DNA from 2 places in the Anaerobacillus sp. CMMVII genome. Region 2 is predicted to be linked to the other one. Evidence: a T-box and tRNA genes for the amino acid it is inferred to sense, from the RefSeq annotation. Region 2 holds a T-box; the other holds one or more tRNA genes.

Region 1 (12,273 bases), on a different contig from region 2:
TTGTATCAGACAATTGTTCAGCGACATCTTTATCACTTTGTATTGATTTCGTCATTCTTCCATAAACAAAACCAGGAACAAAGAACATGATTAAAATAATTGGAACAAGCGAAGAGAAGAACGGCGAATTAATTACTGCACCATCAACACCGCGTAGTGGACCCCACGTTGGTACAATTAGCAATGCTAAAGCTGCAATCGTTAAGATAAATGCCGCTAACGCTCCAAATAAACCCTTTTTCTCTATTGAAGTTAAACCTTCTACCTTCTCTGTAACACTTCCTTTATAGGTGCCTAAACGTGGCTCTACCACTTTTTCAGTCACAATCGTACCAATGATTGTTAGTACAAATACCGATACAATCATGAAGTAATAGTTCATCGCATAGTTAATTGTTTCTGCATAAATTGGATCAAACGTCGCTGCTGCGTGTTGTGTTAATCCTCCTAGTAAAGGATCTAAGGATGTTAGCAAGAGGTTTGCACTAAATCCAGCTGATACACCTGCAAAAGCAGCAGCTAAACCAGCTAATGGATGTCTGCCTAATCCAGCAAATAGTACCGCTCCTAGTGGTGTTAAAACAACATACCCAGCATCTGCTGCCATACTAGACATAATTCCACCAAATACTAAGGCAGCTGTAATTAACTGCTTTGGTACTGACATGACAAGCGCTCGGAGTCCGGCACTAATTAACCCAGACCTTTCAGCTATCCCAATTCCTAGCATTGTTACAAGAACAGTGCCCAACGGAGCAAACCCTGTAAAGTTACCGACCATACTCGTAAAAATGTACTTAATTCCATCACTACTTAATAGGTTTCTAACTTCAAGTATTTCCCCTTCTTGTAAAGGATGTTCAACACTGACTCCTAACGAAGAAAAGATCCAAGAAAATAAAACGACAAATCCAGCAAACATCGCAAAAAGCGTGACTGGATGTGGCAATTTATTACCGACACGTTCGATCGTATCTAGTGAACGCCCCACAAAATTATTACCGAAACGTTTGATCGTATCTAGTGAACGCCTCACAAACCCTTTTTTCTCACTATTATTCAAATTTATCATCCCTTCAAAATTTTCCGTATATTATAAATACCAGTAAATATTATATATAAAAAGTATTATTATAGGAAGTAATAATAAAAAATACCGAATAGGACAATTATTTTAAATTTTAAGACATAAATAACACTATTAGAATATAAAGATTTCTCCATTAACATGGTGTTTTATTGACAATAATTCCTTACATAGGATGCCCGAAAGACCTTGAATAACATCAATTTTGAAGAAAACAAACAAATAAAGAAGTAGCTAAGTGAACCTAGCTACCCCTTTACGTCTTAGTTGGCTCCTTCTAGCTTAGTCTTTCTAAGCGGAAGCCGTTTCATGTATTTTTTTACCCCATAAACCATATTTGCGGCTGTACATCCAACCCTGTGATTACTAGTAGCCAATGGATGGGTTGTCTTACTTGACAGTAATGATTTTAAAACTTCTTCACTTAACCCCTTTTCTTCAAGAGCATCAGCAAATTCCTTTTGTGCGCTTTGCTTTGCTTTAAAGAGCATCATCTGAATTCGGCTATATACATTAACTGCCCCATCCCCGGTTGTTTCAATCGGCAGAAAAATAGCTTCAGGGTACCTTTCAGTAATTAACGATTGAACACCATCTGATACTCCTGATGATGGCATGCAACCAAAAGGTTTTACTGAGATTGTCATGTTTACCTTCTTTTTTACAACGTTTAGTATTAATTTCCCCACTTCCATATGCCCTTCGCCACCTCGTAGCTGGTTGTTGTAATGCTGATTTGCAACTTCAGCCACTTGATCCATATCAGGTAAATGGTAATCATGAAGTCCCATAATTTTCGCATATGCTTGAAACCAACTTCTTACGGTGAGATCTGCGACTTTTAACATAGCCAATCGCTTCATTGGATTTTTCCCTTTCAGTCCAAAACGTCCTTCATCATCGTTCCGTAGCGCCATCCGCTTTTTCGTATCGTAACGACCTTCCCAAATCAAAAACAAAATCCAGGCTGTCAGTGATTGAACTTCTACTTCGGCACCTTCACTTTCTAAAAACTTCTGCAACTGATAATTGCCGTCACCTTCTGTTGTCATCGCCCAGAACTCACCGATAATGCTTACTTTCGGTTTCACAAGCGTTCGGTTTACCTTAACGGTTGCCAATTCCCTGCGGCATCGATATAAGGTTTTTATGATTGATTTTCTTTCACTAAAGGCATCAAAAAGCATTTTTTTACAACGTTCTAATGCTTCATTCGTCGCTCCTTCGACAACTTCATAAGGGCGAATTCGATAACCAATCGCATTTAAAATATCACCAATCAACACACCTTTAAGAAATGTGATAAAAAAAGAACTGTCTAGTTTTAACGCCGATTCTTCCCCTGTCGCTTGCTTCAAACCACTTTGTTGTTGAAAAAGGAGAACTCGGAAGCCGTCAAAGCCAGCATCTCGAAGCGCTTTACGATATTCTGTTACATACGTTCCAAAACGACAGGGACCACAAGAGCCACTCGTTACAAATAAGTAATTCTTTACGATCTCATCTTTCGTCTTACCTTCAACATCACGTAAATACGTTAAATGTTTAATTAAATTTCCAACTGTAAAATAAGTTGGATTACATTGTCCACGATTTCCGAACTCTTTTCCATAGCGCAACGCATCAGTATCTGGACATTCCAAATGAGCTACATTATACCCAATTCCTTTTAAACCTCCTGATATGAGGTAGTCGTGAGCCATCGTTAAACCACCAAATAATATCGTCGTTGACTCTTTATCTTTAGCAAAAAATTGCCTTGGAACCGGATCAAACCATTGTTGTTTCGTTTCATTAAGTCCTAATTTCGCTTCTTGTTCTTCACGGTAACGAAGTAGTTCCCGTTCAAACTTCTCAGCAACCTTATCCATTTCGTATTCTCCTTTTTAGCCTTGAGCTTTTCGACTTGTAAGCTCTTCGAACTCTTCTAGTAATTGATTACGCTCTAGCGACTTTCGTTTTTTCTCAATCAGTTTTTGTAACTCTTCCTTTTTACTCGCTAAATCCTGCAAGCGCTCTTCGTTAAGACTTAAGCTATGAGCATAAGTTTTCACCCGAATTTTAATTGAACCACTTGGCTTATTTGCATCAATGTCATGCAAAGCAGAATATGGTGTTCCTGCGGTTGATATGATAGAGTCAATCAAACCGTACGTTGGCGCATCATGCCCACATTTAAAGCTGGATAAATCAAGAACTGCTACATGAGGATGGCGAGCTGCAAATTTTGCTGCCCATACCTTTTGAACACTATTTGAACTGAAATTCTCCGGCCAGACGTCGGTGACTTCCAGTGCATAATCAACTTTGCCGCTCTCTAAATCATCTTTAAAGTACTTCCGGAGCCACGCTTCATCCTTAGGTATCGACCGCATGGATAAAATCGGATAACCTAAGACCTGAAACTCATCTAACACACCATGATTTAAGCCAGGGTCTGAATGATATGGTCTGCCTATCATCAAAATTGCCACTCGGTTTTCATCTTCAATCTGCTCTAAGATTTCCTTCCCTTTTTGTTGCATTTCATCATCAAACATTCTCATTGCCTGCCAAGCTTCATCTATGGCAAAATCACTTTCATCTTCTGTTACCTGAAGGAATTCTCGAAACGCTTCATACATTTGCTTCTTCAGTAAGTTAGGTTCAGTAAATGTCACAGCTGGATCAAAATATTGAATATCGCGTTCTTTGAAAAAATCTGTTTCTTTCGTAAACGCAGCTTTAATTACGTTTGGTGCGCCTGCAACAATTGGGCAACTAGCCGAATCAATGACATTTTTTATATGAGCATCAATATGAGTAATACATGGAAAGAACACAGCATGTAATGGTTTTTCCTCTTTATGGTGCTTGAAAAGTAAATTATGAACATGGGCCTGGGCCACTTTTGACGGATAGCATGGGTCAATCGAGCCATACTTCCCACCTGCTTGCCACATTTCTTCACTCGTATTATCACTAAAAACTACATGTTTTTCAGGGATCCCTAATGCTTCAAAATACGTTCGCCAAAACGGCGCTGTTGACCAGATATTTAGTACCTTCGGAATTCCGATCCTTAGTTGTTTCCGATGTTCAATTGCTTCCTTAGACGAACGTTGGAATGGTCTTTGATACGCAACTTTTTTCGTACCTAACCCAAAGAGCATAGACTTCACTTGAACATCGTCAATGATCGTCGTATCTTCAGGCAATGGCTTTGGATCATAAAAATGCTTAAACATTTTTTTCGCTTCATAGTCAACTAAGTTAGGGTAATGTTTTTTTAACTGATTCCGCTCTTTTGTTAAGGCAATTAATGCATCCTTATCTTCGACGGTGCCTTTTTCACAACTAAATCCTGAAATATACCTTGCCGTTTGACCATCTGGGGTTTTCGTATCAATAAATGTCCGACTGCAAAGATTAGGGCAAAAATTACAGCGTGTCGATTCATCATTTCGCGATTCGTATGTCATTCCAATTGCTGAATCCAAGCCTTGGAAGGTTGTAAACCCTTTTCGCTTTACAACACGAATCGTTTCCATAGCAGCCCCAATCGCACCTGCTTCACCTGTATGTGGATGAACGAAAACCTCGGCATCAGGAACGCGTTCTTTAATGTAATCCACTTGTGCTTTCACAGCAGCTAAATTATGCTGCGTTCCACCTTGGAGGACAAACTTCCGTCCAAGCTCTGCCATTCGTGGCACTTGAACAACGTACTGCCAAATATTTTTTGGTAACACAAGGGCTAAACCTGCTAATAACTCTTCTTTTGCATAGCCTTCCTTTTGAAAATTCACACGATCTGAATCTAAAAATACCGCACAACCATATGAGAATTTCGGTGACAAATCTGCTCGAAAAGCTGTATCAGCATATTCTTGAACCGGAATTCCGAATTGATCTGCCATTGCTTGCAATAGCATTCCATTTCCTGCTGAACATTGGTTAGATAAACGGAAATTGCGTATGTCTCCATTCTTCAAAAATAATACTTTAATGTCCTGGCCACCGATATCACAAATCACATCAATATCCCCAAAAAAGTGAACCGCACTCATCATATGCGCAACAGTCTCAACTATATTGACGTCAGCATTTAAGGTTTTTTCCAGTACGTCTGCTGCATACCCTGTCGCACCAAAGCCCATAACTTCAAGATTCGCTCCACTAGCTACCACTTTTTCACGGATCTTTCCTAATAGCTCACGTGTATCTTGTATCGGATTCCCTTTGGATAGTTGGTATTCTTTTAACAAAATATTGCCATCCATATCTACTAGCACAGCCTTCGATGACGTAGAGCCACCATCTAACCCAATAACTGCTTGAATGTTTTGCCCTTCTTTAAATTTGACTGGCGTAAATTTCGGAATGCTATATTGAATTCGAAATTGCTCTAACTCCTCCACATCTTTTACTAGAGGTGCTCCAGCTTTTTCACCTAGTTTCGCTTTTCGCCCATGAGTAATAAATGTTTTTAACGCTTCAATCCCTGTGTAAACACCAACCTCAGCTGGCTCGTGCATGCCATACATAACAGCACCAAACGCAGCATAATATTGAGCGTTTTCCGGGATGAAAATCAACTCTTCAATTGGCACATCCTTTGGATATTGATAGCCTCGCTCCTCCCAACCTTCTGGAATTCGCTTACGCCAGCATTGTTGTAAGAAAGGTAAATATGTATTAGGGCCACCTAGTAAAAGAACTTTGTGTCTTAATGTATTTCCTCTCGTTAGAACTGATAGATTTTGCATGACGATTGCATCTGCAAGAGAGCACATAATTTCGGCAGAAGGAATACTACTCTTCACTAAGTTAACAATATCTGTTTCAGCAAAAACACCACATTTTGCCGCAACGTGATGAAGTTTTGTATCATCAAATTGTAATTTTGCTACCTCAGCTTCTGGCATACCAACCTTAATCATACATTTATCAATTGTCGCCCCAGTACCTGATGCGCACTTGTCATTCATAGAGGTGATCGCTTGTTTGTCCCCAGTTTCTTCGTTTTCTTTAAATATGATAATTTTTGCATCCTGGCCACCTAGTTCGACAACACTTCCTACATCTGGATGTAGTTCTTCTACAGTCATTGTTACAGCGTTAACCTCTTGAACAAACTTGGCTCCTATATGTTCTGCAATTGGGCCACCACCTGAACCCGTAATAAACACACGAATTTTATCTCTATTTATGTACGAGAATTCGTTACCAATTCGGACTAAAAATTCGAGGACCATTTCTGCTTGCTTTGTATGATGACGTTGATAATCTGACCATAATATTTCTTTCGTAGTAGGATTAACTACCGTTGCTTTTACCGTAGTAGAACCTACGTCAATTCCAATAAATATGGAATCAAGTTCCTCATTCTTCACAAAACCACCTCACTATGAAATTATTGCATTTTTAGTATGGTTATATATTTGCAACATATTCATAGTGTAATGCTAAAAATATAGTAAAAAAAATACGCTACTTAACTAAAAGTAACGTACTCTCGCGTTTATTTTTTTTCATCACAATCGAATGCTGAACACCCTTCATGTTCACTACAACTAGCACACTTTCCAGCTTTTGATTTCTTGATAAATCTATAAAGTGACCAACCTGCATATGCAAAGATCATAACCCCAATGATTACATTACCTACCATTTTCTCATCCCCTTTAATATCCTAGCAAACTTCCAACTTGATAAATAAGGAACGATAACAGATAGGCAAGTACTAGAGCATAGACAATCGAGACGATCGTCCATTTCGTTGAAGCTGTCTCTTTCTTTATTGTAGCTACTGTTGCCATACATGGGATGTAAAGCAAAATAAAGGCCATAAAGCTATAGGCAGATAAGGATGTATAATGTGAAGTCATTAATGCTTGTAATGTTTCAACGTCTGGAGCGTAATAAATAATATTCATCGTCGAAACCACGACTTCTTTTGCCATAAAACCTGTCAATAATGCGGCTCCAGCCTGCCAAGTACCAAATCCTAATGGTTCTAAAATGGGTGCTATGACACCACCGATTAACGCGAGAAAACTCTCATCCATGTCCACGTCTACACCACCAGGACCCAGGTATGTTAGTAACCAAATAAAAACTGAACCTGCGAAGATGATCGTTCCTGCTTTTTTCAGAAACCCCTTCCCTTTATCCCAAACGCTTCTCACTAGTGTTCCACCATGCGGAAGACGATATGGTGGAAGTTCTATAACAAAAATAGAGGCTTCATTTTTTAATAGTGTTGTAGAAAAGACTTTTGCCAACAAAAGCGCTAACGCAATTCCTAAAAAATATAGGGAAAAGACAATAAGGGCTTGGTTGTCAGCAAAAAATGCAGCTGCAAACAATGCATACACAGGTAAGCGTGCAGAACACGACATAAGTGGCATTAAGATAATTGTCAGTAAGCGTTCCCGTGGTTGCTCAATTGTTCTAGCTGCCATTACGCCTGGTACATTACACCCAAAGCCGATGATCATCGGTATAAATGCTTTCCCATTCAACCCAATCTTCTCCATAAACCGGTCCATAACTAACGCTACCCTTGCCATATATCCCGAGTCTTCTAAGAATGAAATGAAGATGTACATAATAAAAATTTGGGGAATAAACACGAGTACCCCACCGACACCAGCAATAATTCCATCCACAATTAACGCTTCAATAAAAGGCGATGCATTTATAAGTGCAAGAAACGTAATGATTAAGTCTGTAAACGGCCCTGACAAAAATTCATCTAAAAGGTCTGATAGAGGAAAACCTAACCAATCAAAGGTTAGCATAAAGACAAGAAACATCGTCAGTAGAAAAATAGGAACACCTAAAAAGCGATTTGTCACAACCGTATCAATTTTTTCTGTTAATGTTTTGGAAGTTGATATGTCTTTCTCTTCTACATCTTCTACTATTTTTTGGATAAATTCATTTCTTTTACGATAAATATAATGGTGTAAAAATACCCCTTCTGTTTCCTTTATACTCTTCTCCAATTCTTCGTGTATTTTATCCAATTGCTGTTTTGAAATGAGTGACTGAAGATATGAATATACGTAAGAGTTTCCTTCAAAAAACTGCAAAGCAAGCCAACGCTTTGGAAGGTGGGAATCACCTTTCAGTAAACCATCTACTTCTGTTATTGCTTTCTCAATCAACTGCCCATAATAAAGTTGAAATGGATATGAAGTGTCATAGTCTGAGAGTTTCTCCCCTAACGCTAAGCACCCTTTACCTGTTCGGGCAACAATTGGTATAACTGGTACACTGAGTTTTTTTGCTAATTGAACTATGTTTATTTTCGTCCCATACTGTTCAGCAACATCGGTCATATTTAATCCGACCATTAGTGGTTTCCCAAGTTCAAGTAACTGAATTGTTAGATGTAGGTTACGATGAAGCTGGGACGCATCAACGATATTTAAAACCATAGAATATGTATCATTCACTAAAAAATTAGAAACAACTGCTTCATCCTCTGTTAGAGGATTTAAGGTATACAAGCCAGGTAAATCAATAAGCTCTCCATGTTGCCTTTTTAACTTTCCAATCTTTTTTTCAACAGTTACTCCACTCCAATTGCCCACATAGGCGTAAGATGTAGTAAGCTGATTAAAAAGTGAAGTTTTTCCTGTATTCGGATTTCCAATTAAGGCAACTTTTTTCATCGTGAAGACTCCACTTCTATTCTGGAAAGATCGACTTTTCGAATAGCGATCCTATTACCTTTACACTCAATTAAAATTGGACCACCAAAAGGCATTTTCCTTAGGATATTTACTTCAATTCCCTCAAAAATCCCCAAATCTAATAATCTCCTTTTTATCAGATGATTACTTTTTGATAAATCAGTAATTCTTACTTTTTCCCCTTCATTTACACTAGCTAAGACCATTAGAAGACCCCCAAACAACATTGATAATCATTATCAAAATTAGTCTATATCGTGTGTAGATATCTGTAAATAGGAATAGAAAAAAATTCCTTTTTTGTTCTTAACTACATTTTAATAGTGTAATTGTCAATCACACTAAATTCATAACAAAATAAAAAGGGAACTAACAATGTTAGTTCCCTTTAATGCTCAGACGATTTCCAATTTTATGGCGCGCCCTGAGAGATTCGAACTCCCGACCCTGGCATTAGAAGTGCCATGCTCTATCCAGCTGAGCTAAGAGCGCATGTTGTGATTTCAATGAGGCTTATTCACGATGCTTACGGACGATGTTTCGCTCCGTAGATCCTGTTTCTTCCTCTACTAGTAATGCTTCGTTGTTTTTTGCGTCGAAACAACTCGCTGTGGTTCATTGATGTATCTGCTCGTCGCTGAGCTAAGAGCGCATGTTGTGATTTCAAAAATAAATAAGAGTACCGAGGGCCGGACTTGAACCGGCACGATAGTCACCTACCGCAGGATTTTAAGTCCTGTGTGTCTGCCAATTCCACCACCCCGGCATAACCAAAAAACGGACTTGCTAGTATAAAATTTAAATGGTGGCTCGGGACGGAATCGAACCGCCGACACGAGGATTTTCAGTCCTCTGCTCTACCGACTGAGCTACCGAGCCATTAGTAATTACTAATTCATAAAAGTGGCGGACCCGACCGGGATCGAACCGGCGATCTCCTGCGTGACAGGCAGGCATGTTAACCGCTACACCACGGGTCCAAGAAAATGGCGGAGGAAGAGGGATTCGAACCCCCGCGCGGTTTAACCCGCCTGTCGGTTTTCAAGACCGATCCCTTCAGCCGAACTTGGGTATTCCTCCGTTTGAACACAATTACTATTAACTTTCATGTGAAAAAACAATTAAAAAAATGTCAGTCACAAGAATATATATTATCAGGGTTATTTAGTTTTGTCAACATCTGCTGAAAAAAAGTTTTTTTCAAGAGAATTTGACTACAGGATTTTCATTTGTTTCAAATACTACTCTCCAATATTGATTGAGGAGCTCATCCAACTCTTGACTATGCTTAATCGTAATCTCTGCATTCATCCCAAAATTTTCAGCAGCCTTTATCATATCCTGCCTCTTATTCTCAATATAAAACCTTAAAGAATGTTGTGAACACATTTTACGCACCACCTTAAAGATGACTTATTTCCTTAATTTTACCTTTTTTCAGTAGAAAGTCCTGTGATGAATCTCACAGCTTGTACATTAATTAATATAAAAAAAGCACATAGTGCAATCCATGTGCTTTAATTATAAAATATCTTCTTAGAAACACGTGTTAAAAGTTTGAACATTTTGTGACCAAAGAACTACATTAGTTGGTGATATTAAGTTTCTCCATGACTGAAGCTTTAAGGTTAGCGATGTTTTCCTCACTATTCTTTAATGAATTGCTCGTTGTTCCGAAATAGAACTTTATTTTCGGTTCAGTTCCTGATGGACGGACACAGATCCAAGAGTTTCCTTCTAGAATATATTTTAGAACGTTTGACTTTGGAAGTAAAATATCTTCAACAGTTTCTAGATTTAAATCCTTCCGTTGTTTGGTTAGATAATCTTCTACTGCCACAACTTTCAATCCAGCAAATTCTTGCGGTGGATTTTCTCTAAAAGAAGTAATCATTTGATTCATCTTCTCAATGCCTGTTTTTCCTTTGAGGGTGATCGATTGTAATCCTTCTAGATAAAAACCGTATTTTTCAAAAAGCTCTAACAATCCTTGGTACATTGTTTTATTTTGAGACTTATAGTAAGCTGCAAGTTCTGCTGCTAATAATACTGCTTGTATAGCGTCCTTATCCCTTGCAAAGTCTTTTATTAAGAAACCATAGCTTTCTTCGTATCCAAATAAAAAGGTATTTTCACCTGAGTCTTCAAACTCTCTTATTTTTTCACCAATAAATTTAAAACCTGTTAATGTATCAATTGCCGATAACCCATACGCATTGGCAATAACTCTTCCTAGTTCAGAAGTAACAATTGTCTTTATAACTACCCCATTTTCAGGTAAGATTCCCGCTTTCTTTTGTTGCGAGAGAATGTATTCTACCATTAATGCACCAGTTTGGTTTCCTGTTAGAACAACATATTGTCCTTGATCATCTTTTACAGCTACACCAACTCTATCAGCGTCTGGATCAGTGGCAATTAAAACATCAGCTCCTAGTCTTTCTCCGTACTTAATGGCCATTTCAAAAGCGGCATGTTCTTCTGGATTTGGCGAAGCCACTGTTGAAAATTTACGATCTGGAACTGCTTGCTCTTCAACAATATGGAAATTTGAAAATCCGACAGCTTCAAAGCTACGTTGAACTGGCAAAGTAGCCGTTCCGTGTAAAGGAGTGAAAACAATCTTTACATCATTGCCATATTTACTCACTAGCTCATGATTTACTACTACAGTTTTTAGCTTTTCCACGTAAGCTTCATCAATTTCTTCTTCAACCATAACCAATTGACCAGTAGCTAACAGAGATTGCTTTTCAGCTACTTCAATCAGTAGCTCATTTTCAACCTCATTAACTTTATCAACTAGAAACTGAGCGGCATCTGGTGTTAGTTGAGCACCATCATCCCCATAGACCTTAAAGCCATTATATTCTGGGGGATTGTGACTTGCTGTAATAACAATCCCCGAAAATGCCTGTAGATAACGAACGGCAAATGATAATTCCGGCGTTGGACGTAACTGTTTGAACAAATAGCTCTTTATCCCGTGCTTTCCTAGAGTCAACGCAGATTCTAATGCAAATTCCTGTGACATAAAGCGATTATCGTAAGCAATCGCTACTCCTCTTTCCATCGCTTTTTCACCATGTGCTTTTATGTATTCTGCTAACCCTTCAGCTGCTTTACGAATTGTATAAACATTCATTCTGTTAGTACCAGGACCTATCTCCCCACGCATACCTCCAGTACCAAATTCTAAGTTCTTATAAAAACATTCCTCGATTAACTGGTCATTGCCATTCATTTGTTGCAATTGAGCTTTTAATTCTCCATCAATATCGTTATGGTTTACCCATAATTCGTATGTACTTTTCCAATTCATCGATGAACCCCCTCACGTTTAGTTATTTTTGATACATCCTACATTTTAACAGTAAAATAGATTGAAAATGTCAATTATAGTTCGACATTTTTATTAACATTTCAACATCTAGTTTATTCTTTATTATTCTAAAGTCTTTGTCAAGTGGTCCGAGTAAAAGATCCATGTTTCAATTAAAA
Region 2 (12,273 bases):
CAACTTATGGTGCTCCTATGCATGGGGTTGGCCACGCAGCAGCCCCGCTAGCAGGCTGTGGTTATGGCGCAATGCCAGTAGGTCATGTGGCTCCTGGATATGGGGCTGGAAGTGGCTTTACGTTAATCATTGTGTTGTTTATTTTATTGGTGATTATAGGTGCTTCTTGGGCAACACCCGCTGTCTAATGAAGAAAAGAGAGGCTGACATCTGTCAGCCTCTCAATTTTTATAAACTCATGGTTGTTTGATAGCCATTAACTACTTTTTCCAGTTTGCCTGTTTCAGGATCGATAATTAGGCCGTGAACAGGGACATTATTAGGTAGTAGCGGATGATTCTTAACGATTTCAACACTATGTTTCACACTATCCTCTACTTCATTAAACCCCTTTAACCACGAATCGATATTAACGCCTGAATACCGCAGAACCTCTAGAGTTTCTTGATTAATTCCCCTTGATTTTGCTTTATCTAAAACAGAATTTGCTTCTAATCTAGCCATCCCACAGTTATGATGACCAATGACTAGCACCTCTTGGGCACCTAGTTCATAAATCGCTACGATAATGCTTCGCATAATACTTCCGAATGGATGAGAGATAACAGCTCCAGCATTTTTGATAATAACTGCATCACCTTTTTGAAGGTTTATAGCTCTAGGAAGTAATTGTTTTAATCGAGTGTCCATACAAGTTAGGATAACTAATTTTTTGTTTGGAAACTTTGTTGTCATAAATGGTTCATATTGCTTTTCACTAACAAATGCTTCGTTAAATGATAAAATCTGATCTAATAATGACATTTGACTTCCCCCTTTCTTTAAGTTTTATAGAAAGTAGAAGAGATGTCAATTGCATTATTTAATAATTTTGAAATTTTTCGTAAACCTTGTTGCTTTTAGAAAAGAGCGTTTTGAAAAAACTATCTTTTTTCAATCGCTACAATAAAAGGTGGATTATTTTTTTGATTTAAAAATTGATAGCTTAAGACATGACCATCTGTTTGGTTAATGTTACTTACGTAATCTAAAAGTTGAGCTTTTTCCTTTTTGCCTTCTTCATGACCATGATAAACGACAAGAACGATGATGCCGCCTTTCTTTAACATCAAGAAAATATCATGAATCGCTTTCAGTGTAGTTTCAGGTGTTGTCACGATACTTTTATCGCCACCAGGTAGATACCCAAGATTAAAAATAGCACCAGCAAGGTTTCCATGTACATTTGCTGGAACTAATCCGTTAGCCTCTTGGTGTCCTTTTTGAAAAAGAGTTACCTGTGTAAGGGCATTATGTTCTAGTAAACGCTCTTTCGTCTTACAAATCGCAGTTTCTTGGATATCAAATGCATAGACACGACCTGCCTCACCCACCAATTGAGCCAAAAACAAGGTGTCATGTCCATTTCCGGCAGTGCCATCAATAACACTGTCTCCTTTGGAAACGACATTTTGTAAGAGTTGTCTAGCGAAAGGTAGGATTCCTAATACATTCATCTATTAGTTCCCCCTTTGATAATACTTCCCTTGCCAACTGTTTCTACTTTTTAGCTCAGCCTCGATGCCATTTAAGACTTCCCATTTATTTAAGCTCCACATTGGACCGATCATTAAGTCGGCAGGTCCATCTCCTGTTAATCGGTGGATGACCATTTCTGGTGGAATGACTTCAAGCTGATCACAGACAAGTTTAATGTAGTCTTGGGCACTCATAAATTCAAGCATTCCTTTTTCATATTGCTTTACCATAGGTGTTTTCTTTAATAAATGGAGCAGATGAATTTTTATGCCTTGAACATCAAGCTTTGCAACCTCTCTAGCTGTTTCCATCATCATGTCATAATTCTCAAGTGGAAGTCCATTAATAATATGGGAACAAATGCGAATGTTATGTTTTCGTAACTTTTCAACACCATCAACATATGTTTGATAATCGTGGGCGCGATTGATTAAATCCGCGGTCCGCTGGTGAACTGTTTGTAAGCCTAATTCAACCCATAAATATGTCTTTTTATTCAGTTCACCTAAATACTCTACGACATCATCAGGTAAACAATCGGGTCTTGTTGCGATGGAAAGACCAACAACACCTTCTTGTTCTAAAATGACTTCATACATTTCTCTTAATTGTTCTACAGGCGCATACGTATTTGTGTATGCCTGAAAATACCCAAGATATTTACCGTTTGGCCATTTTGAGTGCATCTTTTCTTTTATGTTATTAAATTGTGTGATGAGGTCATCTTTGCGATCACCTGCAAAATCTCCAGATCCACGTTCGCTACAAAAGGTGCAGCCACCACTAGCAACAGAACCATCTCGGTTGGGGCAATCAAAACCAGCATCTAAAGGGATTTTAAAAATCTTTTCACCAAACTGTTGGCGAAGGTGAAAATTCCATGAATGGTACCTTTTAACGCCAAACATTAAAGGGACTTGCTCAATTATTTTATTCATAAATTAATCCTTCCTAAAAAGCGATAGTAAATATTAAAATGAAATTACTACGATGCTTAAACTCAAAACTCAAAACTCAAAACTCAAAACTCTCTCTATAGCTTGTTCAATTTTCTCTCTATTTAAATCATAATGAGTCGTAAAACGAACTGTTTCTGGGCCGAAAGCTACTGCTAAAATTCCTACGTCTTTAAGTTTTTCGATAAAATGTGATGAATGCATCCCCGTCTTTTGGATATCAATGAGGACGATGTTTGTATCTACACTATTTGCTACGGTGAGAAGAGGATGATTCGCTAAGCCTTGCGCAAGTACTTTTGCATTTTCATGATCTTCTGCCAAGCGGTCCACCATTTCAGTTAGAGCGATTAAACCAGCTGCACCTAGAATACCTACCTGTCTTAGGCCTCCCCCTAAACGTTTCCGCCATTTTCGTGCCTTCTCAATAAAGTCTCTAGGTCCTGCCAAAATGGAACCAACAGGAGCACCTAGCCCTTTTGACAAACATACCTGAACAGTCGTTGTATATTGGGTAAATGCTGTTAGTGGCTCTCCTAAAGCAATGGCTGCGTTAAAAAGACGCGCACCATCTAAATGGACAGGGATCTTATGATCTGATGCGATTTGATAAAGCTTTTCCATATGACTTGGGGGAATGGCAACGCCACCAGCACGGTTATGGGTATTTTCTAAGCAGATTAAACTAGTATCAGGAAAGTGAATATCATCCGTCCGGATTGCGTTTTGCAACTTTTGTGGATCGATAAAACCACCTTCTGACTTTATTGTGCGTGGTTGCACTCCTGCAAAAGCAGAAATAGCCCCACCTTCATAAAAGACAATATGAGAATCTTCATCTAAAATAATCTCATCACCTTGACGACAGTGGGTTAGGACAGCAATCTGATTTCCTTGTGTTCCACTTGTTACGAACAATGCAGCCTCTTTGCCTAGCATTTCAGCCGCTAAATTTTCTAGCTCATTGATTGTTGGGTCTTCTCCATAAACATCATCACCAACCTCAGCAAGGTACATTGCTTCACGCATCGATTTCGTTGGCCTTGTAATTGTATCACTTCGTAAATCAATCAATATGAATCCTCCTCATGTAGGCTTTTTGAGCATTTTATCACAAAATGTCATTAAACTACTAGGAAAAGCTTTATGTATACAACCTAGATTACATGAATTAAAAACAGTCTTAGGTAACTATCGTAAACAATGTGGCTACTTAAAATAATTCGGTGCATAAACAGATAGTTTTTCCTTTAAACAAATCGTAATTTAGGAAAGATTTCCAAAGATAATAATGTTTCAAGTTCATCACTCTCTAATTGAAACAACAATCTTTTCGAAAACAGTCTTTACTAAAAATAACATTGCTAAATCTAATGGCATAGAATACAATTTTCTTAGAGAAACGAAATAAAGAGAGAGGTAGAGGTCATTATGCCTAAAGCGTTATGGTTGCTTGTCATCGGAATGGTGATTAACGTAACAGGCGCTTCTTTTTTGTGGCCGCTTAACACCATTTTTATTCACCAGGAATTGGGTAAATCATTAAGTGTCGCTGGATTAGTGCTCATGCTAAATGCAGGAGCGGGAGTGATTGGTAACTTAATTGGTGGCAAACTTTTTGATCGAGTTGGTGGCTACAAAACCATTTTATTGGGAATTACCATTACAATGGTAAGTGCGTTTACGTTAGCGTTAAATCACAGTTGGTATTATTATGTTGTTTTAATGATTGGATTAGGGTTTGGCTCCGGTGTAACCTTCCCTTCAATGTATGCAATGGCAGGTTCCGTTTGGCCAGAGGGAGGGAGAAAAGCATTTAACTCAATTTATGTTGCTCAAAATCTTGGCGTTGCCGTAGGGGCAGCTTTAGGTGGTCTTGTCGCATCGATCAGATTTGATTATGTATTCTTTGCCAATGGATTTATGTATGTAATCTTCTTCCTAGTAGCTTTTTTCGGTTATAAAAATATGAAGGTAGATACATCAGAAACAGGACAAACGAATATATTTGATCAAAGCGTTGCAATTGAAAATAAGGCTAGATTCAAAGCACTCATCATTTTATGTGTAGGCTTTATTACTTGTTGGATTGCCTATGTTCAGTGGCAAACCACGATCTCTGTTCATACTCAATCGTTGGGAATTAGTTTAACTCAGTATAGTGTTATTTGGACAGTTAATGGAGCGTTGATTGTCCTAGGGCAACCGTTAATCTCTGCATTAATAAAGAAATGGTTCCATACGTTGAAGGGCCAAATTTACTTTGGCTTAGCTATTTTTATGGTTTCATTTTTTGTCGTAGCCCAGGCAGAGGTATTTGTAGTCTTCGTTGTAGCTATGATTATCTTAACTATTGGTGAAATGTTCGTCTGGCCTGCCGTCCCTACAATCGCTCATCAATTAGCACCAAAAGGAAAAGCTGGATTTTACCAAGGGATCGTGAATAGTGTGGCAACAGGCGGAAGAATGATTGGACCGTTCCTTGTTGGTGTCGTCGTTGATTTGTTTGGTATGCAGACGTTGTTTTACGGATTAATGATTTTCTTTCTAATTGGTTTCGTAAGTACGTATTTATATGATCGTGGTTTACAAGGAACTGTTGTCCAGAAAGAATTGAATGTTAGCTAGTTAATCATCCCAGTTTCCTCGCGACTACTCTATTATGATGTGGCTTGATAGAACTTGAAGCAGTTGAAGATGTTCTGCTTGAAAAGGAACCATCTAATGCGAGAAGTGCATGTAAATTACATGTACTATGTAGTAACCAAAAGCAACTGTTCAGTATAGAATATAAAAACTTTGACAAGAATGTGAATAAGCTCTTGACTTTTATTCGACAAATTCATACAATACAAATTATGAACGAACTTAACAAGTGTAAAAACAATGATGAGGAGTAGTAGTGGAACCTCGTGCCTAGAGAATTGACGGTTGGTGCAAGTCAATCATAGAGATCCGCGAACTCGCCTAAAAGTTGCAAGGGTGAAAGTTTAGTAACTCTTGTCGTCCGGCCGCGTTAAGGTGTCAAATAAGTGAGTGTATCCAACACTAAATTGGGTGGTACCGCGGGAATAATTATGTTATTAACCTCTCGTCCCTAACGTTAACGTTAGTGGTGGGAGGTTTTTTATATTGGTGTTAAAAGTTTTAAAGTAAGAGTGATGAGTTCATCTTGGCATAAAAATCTACATTAAGCTCAAAACTCAAATTTCATAAGAAAGATAAACAAGGAGGTTATTTACATGTCTTTTTCACATCAGGAAATAGAAAAAAAGTGGCAAAAGTATTGGGAGGAAAACAAAACATTTAAAACTGGGGAAGATGAACATAAAGAGAAGTTCTATGCTCTCGATATGTTTCCATTCCCGTCAGGTGCTGGGCTACACGTTGGACATCCTGAAGGGTATACAGCTACGGATATTCTTTCAAGAATGAAACGTATGCAAGGCTACAATGTTCTTCATCCAATGGGATGGGATGCGTTTGGATTGCCTGCTGAACAATATGCACTTGATACGGGAAATGACCCAGCTGAATTTACTCTAAAAAACATAGATACCTTCCGACGTCAAATCAAATCATTAGGTTTTTCATATGATTGGGATCGTGAAGTAAGTACAATTGATCCTAACTATTATAAATGGACACAATGGATCTTCCTAAAGCTTTATGAAAACGGTCTTGCTTATATTGATGAAGTTGCGGTTAACTGGTGTCCTACACTTGGAACAGTTCTTGCAAATGAAGAAGTGATCGATGGAAAAAGTGAACGTGGTGGTCATCCAGTTGAACGCCGTCCAATGAAACAATGGATGTTAAAAATTACAGCCTATGCAGATCGACTTTTGGATGATTTGGATGAGTTAGACTGGTCTGAGAGCATCAAAGATATGCAACGCAATTGGATTGGCCGTTCAGAAGGTGCGGAAATTCACTTTGACATTGAAGGCCATGAGTCATCTTTTACAGTCTTTACGACTCGCCCAGACACATTATTTGGGGCAACTTATGCAGTGTTAGCTCCTGAACATAAATTAGTTCAATCAATTGTTACTAGTGAGCAAAAAGAAGCAGTTGAAGCGTATCAGAAGAAAATTTCAATGAAAAGTGACCTGGAACGTACAGAACTTTCGAAGGAAAAAACGGGTGTTTTTACAGGGGCATACGCGATTAACCCTGCCAATGGAGAAAAGTTGCCAATTTGGATTGCAGATTATGTGTTAGTTACTTATGGTACAGGGGCAATTATGGCTGTACCAGCGCACGATGAGCGAGATTATGAATTTGCACGTGCGTTTGAGTTACCAATCGTTGAAGTTGTTTCTGGTGGAAATATAGATGAAGCGGCTTATACTGGTGATGGTAAATTAGTAAATTCTGATTTCCTTAATGGTTTAACCAAGAAAGAAGCGATCGCAAAAATGATTGCTTGGTTAGAGGAACAGAATAAAGGAAATGGCAAGGTGACATTCCGTCTACGCGATTGGTTATTTAGTCGTCAAAGATATTGGGGTGAACCAATCCCAATCATCCACTGGGAAGACGGTACAATGACTGCAGTCCCTGAAGAAGAGCTTCCGCTTCTTTTACCAAAAATGGATCAAATTAGACCCTCTGATACTGGGGAATCACCATTAGCCAATAATAAAGAGTGGCTTCATGTCGTTGATCCGGTGACAGGTATGAAAGGCCGACGCGAAACAAATACAATGCCTAACTGGGCAGGTAGCTGTTGGTACTATTTACGATATATTGATCCAAACAACTCAGAAGCATTGGCTGACCCAGAAAAGCTAAAGAAATGGTTACCAGTCGACATCTATATTGGTGGAGCAGAGCATGCTGTCCTGCATTTACTATATGCACGTTTCTGGCACAAATTTTTATACGATTTAGGTCTAGTTTCAACAAAAGAACCATTCCAAAAGCTATATAATCAAGGAATGATCCTTGGTGAAAATAATGAAAAAATGAGTAAGTCAAAAGGGAATGTTGTAAACCCTGATGATATTGTTTCAAGTCATGGTGCTGATACGCTTCGTTTATATGAAATGTTCATGGGCCCACTTGACGCATCCATTGCTTGGAGTGAAAATGGACTTGACGGGGCAAGACGTTTTCTTGACCGTATCTGGCGATTGTTCATTACTGAAGATGGTAAGTTAAGCTCAACAATTACTGAAACTGAAGGGTCAGAGGCGTATCAACGTGTGTATCATCAAACCGTGAAAAAAGTTACCGATGATTTATCAGGTCTTCGTTTTAACGTAGCCATTTCACAGCTAATGGTATTTATAAACGAAAGCTACAAGCAAAGCGAGATTCCAAAAGAGTTTGTAGAAGGGTTTGTTAAGTTACTTGCACCAATTGCTCCACACATTGCTGAAGAGCTTTGGGAGAAGTTAGGTCATAGTACCACGCTAGCTTATGAAGCATGGCCAGTCTTTGATGAGAAGATGCTTGTCGAAAATGAAGTAGAAGTTGTTGTTCAAGTAAATGGAAAATTAAAGGGTAAGCTGCTTATGCCGAATGATTCAAGCCGTGAAGAAATGGAAGAACTAGCGAAAGCTGATCCTAAAATTAGTGAAGAAATAGCAGGGAAAACTATTCGCAAAGTCATTGCAGTTCCTAATAAGTTGGTTAATTTCGTCGCTAACTAAATGAAAGAATAACGAATAAAAGTGGAGGATGAATTATTAATTCATCCTCCATTTTTTTTGTGATTTAGCTTAACAATTTACGATTGGAGTAGGACTTTTGAAAGTGTAAGTTGAAATAACTAATAAACTGTTTAATCGAAACTGTCTACTTTAGCTATTAGCTCTGCTGCTCGTTTTGGGTTCATTCGGTAAAAGAATTCCTACGTTTGAAATAATTCTAAAAATCCCATCTTTACTTCTGTATAGTGTTAATGTCAATTTAGGTGAAATAGTAGAACTTCTTTAGAAAAGGTTGTTTTCAAAAAGCAAGTAGCAACAATCTTTTAGAAAAGAGCTTAAAAAAAATTGAAACTTTTCTATAAGACATACGTCTTTAGGGTGCATAGATAAAGAAAGAGAGGTGGTATTCTTTGGAAGAGGAGCTTGCAAAGGAAAAAATTCAACAGTGGTACGGCTTATATAGTGATGAGATTTACCGCTTTATTTTAATGATGATCGGTGACCATGCCGAAGCAAAGGATTTGATGCACGATACGTTTCTTCGGGCGTACAATGGATTGGCCAGTTTTGAGGGAAAGGCTAGTGAGAAAAATTGGTTATATAAGATTGCAAGAAATACGACGATCGATTTTCAGCGAAAGCGAAGGCCAATTCAGTATGTTGTAGAATCATTTACGACATATCCTTCGGCCGAACGTTGTCCAGAGCAACTAGCAACTTTAGGAGAGGCAGAAGAGATTTTATATCGTTCGTTAAAAAAGTTAAAGCGGCCCTATCAGGAGGTTATTATATTACGAAAAATAAAAGGACTGACGATTGAGGAGACTGCCGAAATTTTAAACTGGAATGAAAGCAAAGTAAAAAATACGTTATTTCGGGGCTTGGCAGCATTAAAACAACAAATGGAAAAGGAGGGATACAATCATGAAACAGCATGACACTGAATATGAATTGGACCGCACCTTTCAACGCTTTGAAGATCTCCACCTAAATGAGATAGAAAAAAAAGAAACGTATAGAATGTTAATAAACAGCATTGACCGTACAAACAAAAAAGCAAAATTGGCTCGTTTTTTCCACTCGGCAATTCCTGTGGCTCTGACCACGTTTCTCCTGATAATCGGAGGTTTGTTCGGAGCGCATCTATTATTTACGAATGAACAAGTTGTCCCAGGGACGGAGTTGATGGATGAAGAAACGGCTATTAATGAGTTAAAGCCAACGGATTTTTATGAGTTTCGCCTCGTTGCCTTTTTTGAAGAAATCCCGTATGAATCTTGGAGTGAGGATGAAAGCCTAGATCCGGAGTTGAAAAGACAATTCCAAATTTATGAAGAGTTGATGACAATTGATTCACTTGATAGGCTAGAGGAATTTCATATATTAATTCCTGACTCTGAATATGTAGAGGCGTTCGGCGTGACAGAATTTCCAACGTTTATTGGTTTCGACCACACTGGCATTTACATGACAACCAACGAATTAGAGGATGTTGAGAGTTTTATGGATTTTGTACAACAGCAACAATCAATGTCAGGAGCTATCGCAATAAGTAAAATTGAGGATTTTCCTTATGATATTAAAAAGCCTGCCATAATGCCATTTGAGCCCACATGGACACAAGTAGAGGGTAGTATTGTTCCATATAGGTCTTCTTATTTGAACATTGATTATAGTGACGAAGAAAATAGAATGCAAGTCTTTATTTTGTCACATATTTCAATTGAAGATCCACCGGGTGAACACGAACTACCGAGGGAATCTTTTCAACAAGTACAACTGAGTGACGGCAGAAAGGCACTTTATATCTTAGATGGCCGGACACAAGTTCTGCTCTGGGATGACGGTGAGTTGAATTACAGGATTATTATGTATTTAGATGAAAGAGACGTCGAGAAATATACCATCGCGGAATTAGTTGAAATTGCCGATTCGTTTGAATAAGCTGTGGAAAAAATCGCCAGGAATTGCTTCCTGGCGATTACTTTATCAATTACTAATAGCGTTTAGTTAGGATTAGTAGTGTACTGACTAGTATCTAAGAAAGGTATCGATCAAATGTAACCGCTTTCAATTATTGTAATCAAACTGGTCATTATTTAGGAGGTCAAAGATGGCGATATAAAGCTCTTCGTGCACAAGTCCGTCATTTTTTTCTTCTAGAAGTGATAAATCTGCTTCGTTAAAGCCTAGGAACGTTAATGGTACTTTTACCTTGTTCACAATTCTCTCAGGTAACTTTACCTCTCCAGTTAAAAGGCCTTTAATATCTAAGGTTGATTTCATACTTTCAGTTAAATAAACTAGATCGAGATCTGATAGCCCAAACTCTTTTAATAGAAAGCCTACAGGAGAATAACGTGGCTCTTTTTCAACATTTACATCGATATAAACACCTTTAGCTATCTCCCCAGAAAATAAGTATTCTCTTAGTTTTATTAACAACTCAGTTTTCTCCATCTTTTTCCCCCTTACACGACTCTTTAGTTAAAGGTTGTTTTCGTAAAGTTTATTGCTTAAGTGAACACTAAGATTTCACTACTTATTTAGTAAGCATTGCTCTTTTCTTACTTATTTTACTGGGTGAATTCTTCAACTAAGGGATTTTTCTAATTATCTTTGGTTAAATAGCAACAAGTTTTTTTGTGCGACGAGTAACCGCAGGAGCAATGTTTACGAAAAGAGCCTAGTTAAAATATAGCAATAAAATTCTAATAATTCAATTTATTATACAAAAAAGTATGAAAAGAAAAATTTTCCCATCATACTTTTTTAAAAGATAAGAATGTATAAAATTTCAACGTAATAACTGTCTAGCTCCACCGCCCAGCCCCTCGAGGTCAAATAACCTTCGAGAATAAAAGTGAAAGAGCACACTTTTTTTCTCGAAGAACATTTGCTAGTCGGGGCTTAACAGGGCGCTTGCGCTTTTCTTAATAGTGTGAACTAACTATATAATTTCTGCAGCACCTTTTCCAGCTGTATAGCCTGTAGAAAAGGCAACCGTGATATTATAACCACCTGTATAGCCATGGATATCTAATACCTCTCCACAAAAGAACAGGCCTTTCATTAATTTAGATTCCATTGTTTTGGGATTTATTTCTTTAACAGAAACTCCACCACCTGTAACGAAAGCTTTTTCTATAGAAAGCGTCCCATTAACATTGAAAGCAAAATGTTTGATGAGTGCCGCAAGCTGTCGAAGAGAATCATTTGAGACAGTAGCAAAAGTTTGGTTCGGGTCTATCGTTGCCTTTTCTAAATAGAAGTGTAGAAGGCGTTCAGTCATGTATCCTTTAAGGCCGTTTTTTACTGACTTTTTCTCACCTTCCTTTGCTATGTTCTTTAATTCTTGGAACACTTCCTCGCTATTTTTCTGTGGGAAAAGATCACTACTCATTTCTATTTGATCAACCTTGAATTTTTTTAAGGCCTTTACAACATACTGACTACATCGAAGGGCGATTGGACCTGAAACCCCAAAATGGGTAAAAATCATGTCACCTTCATGACGAATAATGGTTTTCCCTTTTGGATTAATTACAGAAAGGCCAACGTCTCGCAGTGATATTCCTTGGAGGACTTTTTCCTTGATGAATCGTTCATTTGATGTAATAGGTACTTCAGTAGGAAATAGATCAGTAATGGTGTGTCCAGCCTTTATAGCCCAAGGATAGCCATCACCAGTGCTACCAGTATGAGGCACGCTCTTTCCACCTACAGCAACAATGACGGCTTTACTTTTAATATCTTTTCCATCTTCTGTTTTAATCCCTACTACTTTCCCATCTTCATAACGGACAGTTTTGACTGGTGTATTTGTCCACATCTGCACATTCGAGTCTCGGAGTTTTTTTAACAAAGTATCTACAACGGTAGATGCTTTATCACTAATCGGAAACATCCGACCACGATCTTCTTCCTTTAGTTTAATTCCTAGTTTTTCAAAAAAAAGAATAATATCCTCATTATTAAAGACGGAGAACGGACTATACATAAATCTCCCGTTCCCTGGAATATGAGCAATTAACTCTTTTTCATCCATTCGGTTCGTAACATTGCAACGCCCCCCACCAGAAATCGCTAGTTTTCTACCTAATTTGTCTCCCTTGTCTACAAGAAGAACTTTAGCACCA

What was found. A T-box is a leader RNA that pairs with one kind of tRNA and senses whether it is charged. The one in region 2 lies ahead of leuS (leucine--tRNA ligase), so its partner is inferred to be a tRNA-Leu.
Region 1: it encodes a tRNA-Leu, which carries the amino acid that the T-box ahead of leuS (leucine--tRNA ligase) is inferred to sense. The anticodon was not compared.

The regions. Positions count from the first base shown of each region.
Region 1 covers NZ_JACEHK010000015.1:148,268-160,540, reverse strand. The annotation lists gene H1D32_RS18055 (AbgT family transporter) at 1-1,015, opposite strand, end outside; gene H1D32_RS18050 (2-hydroxyglutaryl-CoA dehydratase) at 1,351-2,958, opposite strand; gene H1D32_RS18045 (BadF/BadG/BcrA/BcrD ATPase family protein) at 2,974-6,462, opposite strand; gene H1D32_RS18040 (FeoB-associated Cys-rich membrane protein) at 6,591-6,740, opposite strand; gene feoB (ferrous iron transport protein B) at 6,754-8,751, opposite strand; gene H1D32_RS18030 (FeoA family protein) at 8,748-8,978, opposite strand; tRNA gene H1D32_RS18025 (tRNA-Arg) at 9,188-9,264, opposite strand; tRNA gene H1D32_RS18020 (tRNA-Leu) at 9,453-9,538, opposite strand; tRNA gene H1D32_RS18015 (tRNA-Phe) at 9,576-9,651, opposite strand; tRNA gene H1D32_RS18010 (tRNA-Asp) at 9,677-9,752, opposite strand; tRNA gene H1D32_RS18005 (tRNA-Ser) at 9,760-9,852, opposite strand; gene H1D32_RS18000 (aspartyl-phosphate phosphatase Spo0E family protein) at 9,973-10,161, opposite strand; gene H1D32_RS17995 (phospho-sugar mutase) at 10,358-12,094, opposite strand.
Region 2 covers NZ_JACEHK010000002.1:319,726-331,998, forward strand. The annotation lists gene H1D32_RS05650 (YjcZ family sporulation protein) at 1-188, shown strand, start outside; gene H1D32_RS05655 (beta-class carbonic anhydrase) at 229-804, opposite strand; gene mnmM (tRNA 5-(aminomethyl)-2-thiouridylate-methyltransferase MnmM) at 924-1,496, opposite strand; gene mnmL (tRNA modification radical SAM protein MnmL/YtqA) at 1,500-2,456, opposite strand; gene ltaE (low-specificity L-threonine aldolase) at 2,526-3,548, opposite strand; gene H1D32_RS05675 (MDR family MFS transporter) at 3,906-5,102, shown strand; T-box leader at 5,352-5,576, shown strand; gene leuS (leucine--tRNA ligase) at 5,717-8,134, shown strand; gene H1D32_RS05685 (RNA polymerase sigma factor) at 8,545-9,072, shown strand; gene H1D32_RS05690 (hypothetical protein) at 9,059-10,078, shown strand; gene H1D32_RS05695 (hypothetical protein) at 10,205-10,594, opposite strand; gene H1D32_RS05700 (BaiN/RdsA family NAD(P)/FAD-dependent oxidoreductase) at 11,085-12,273, opposite strand, start outside.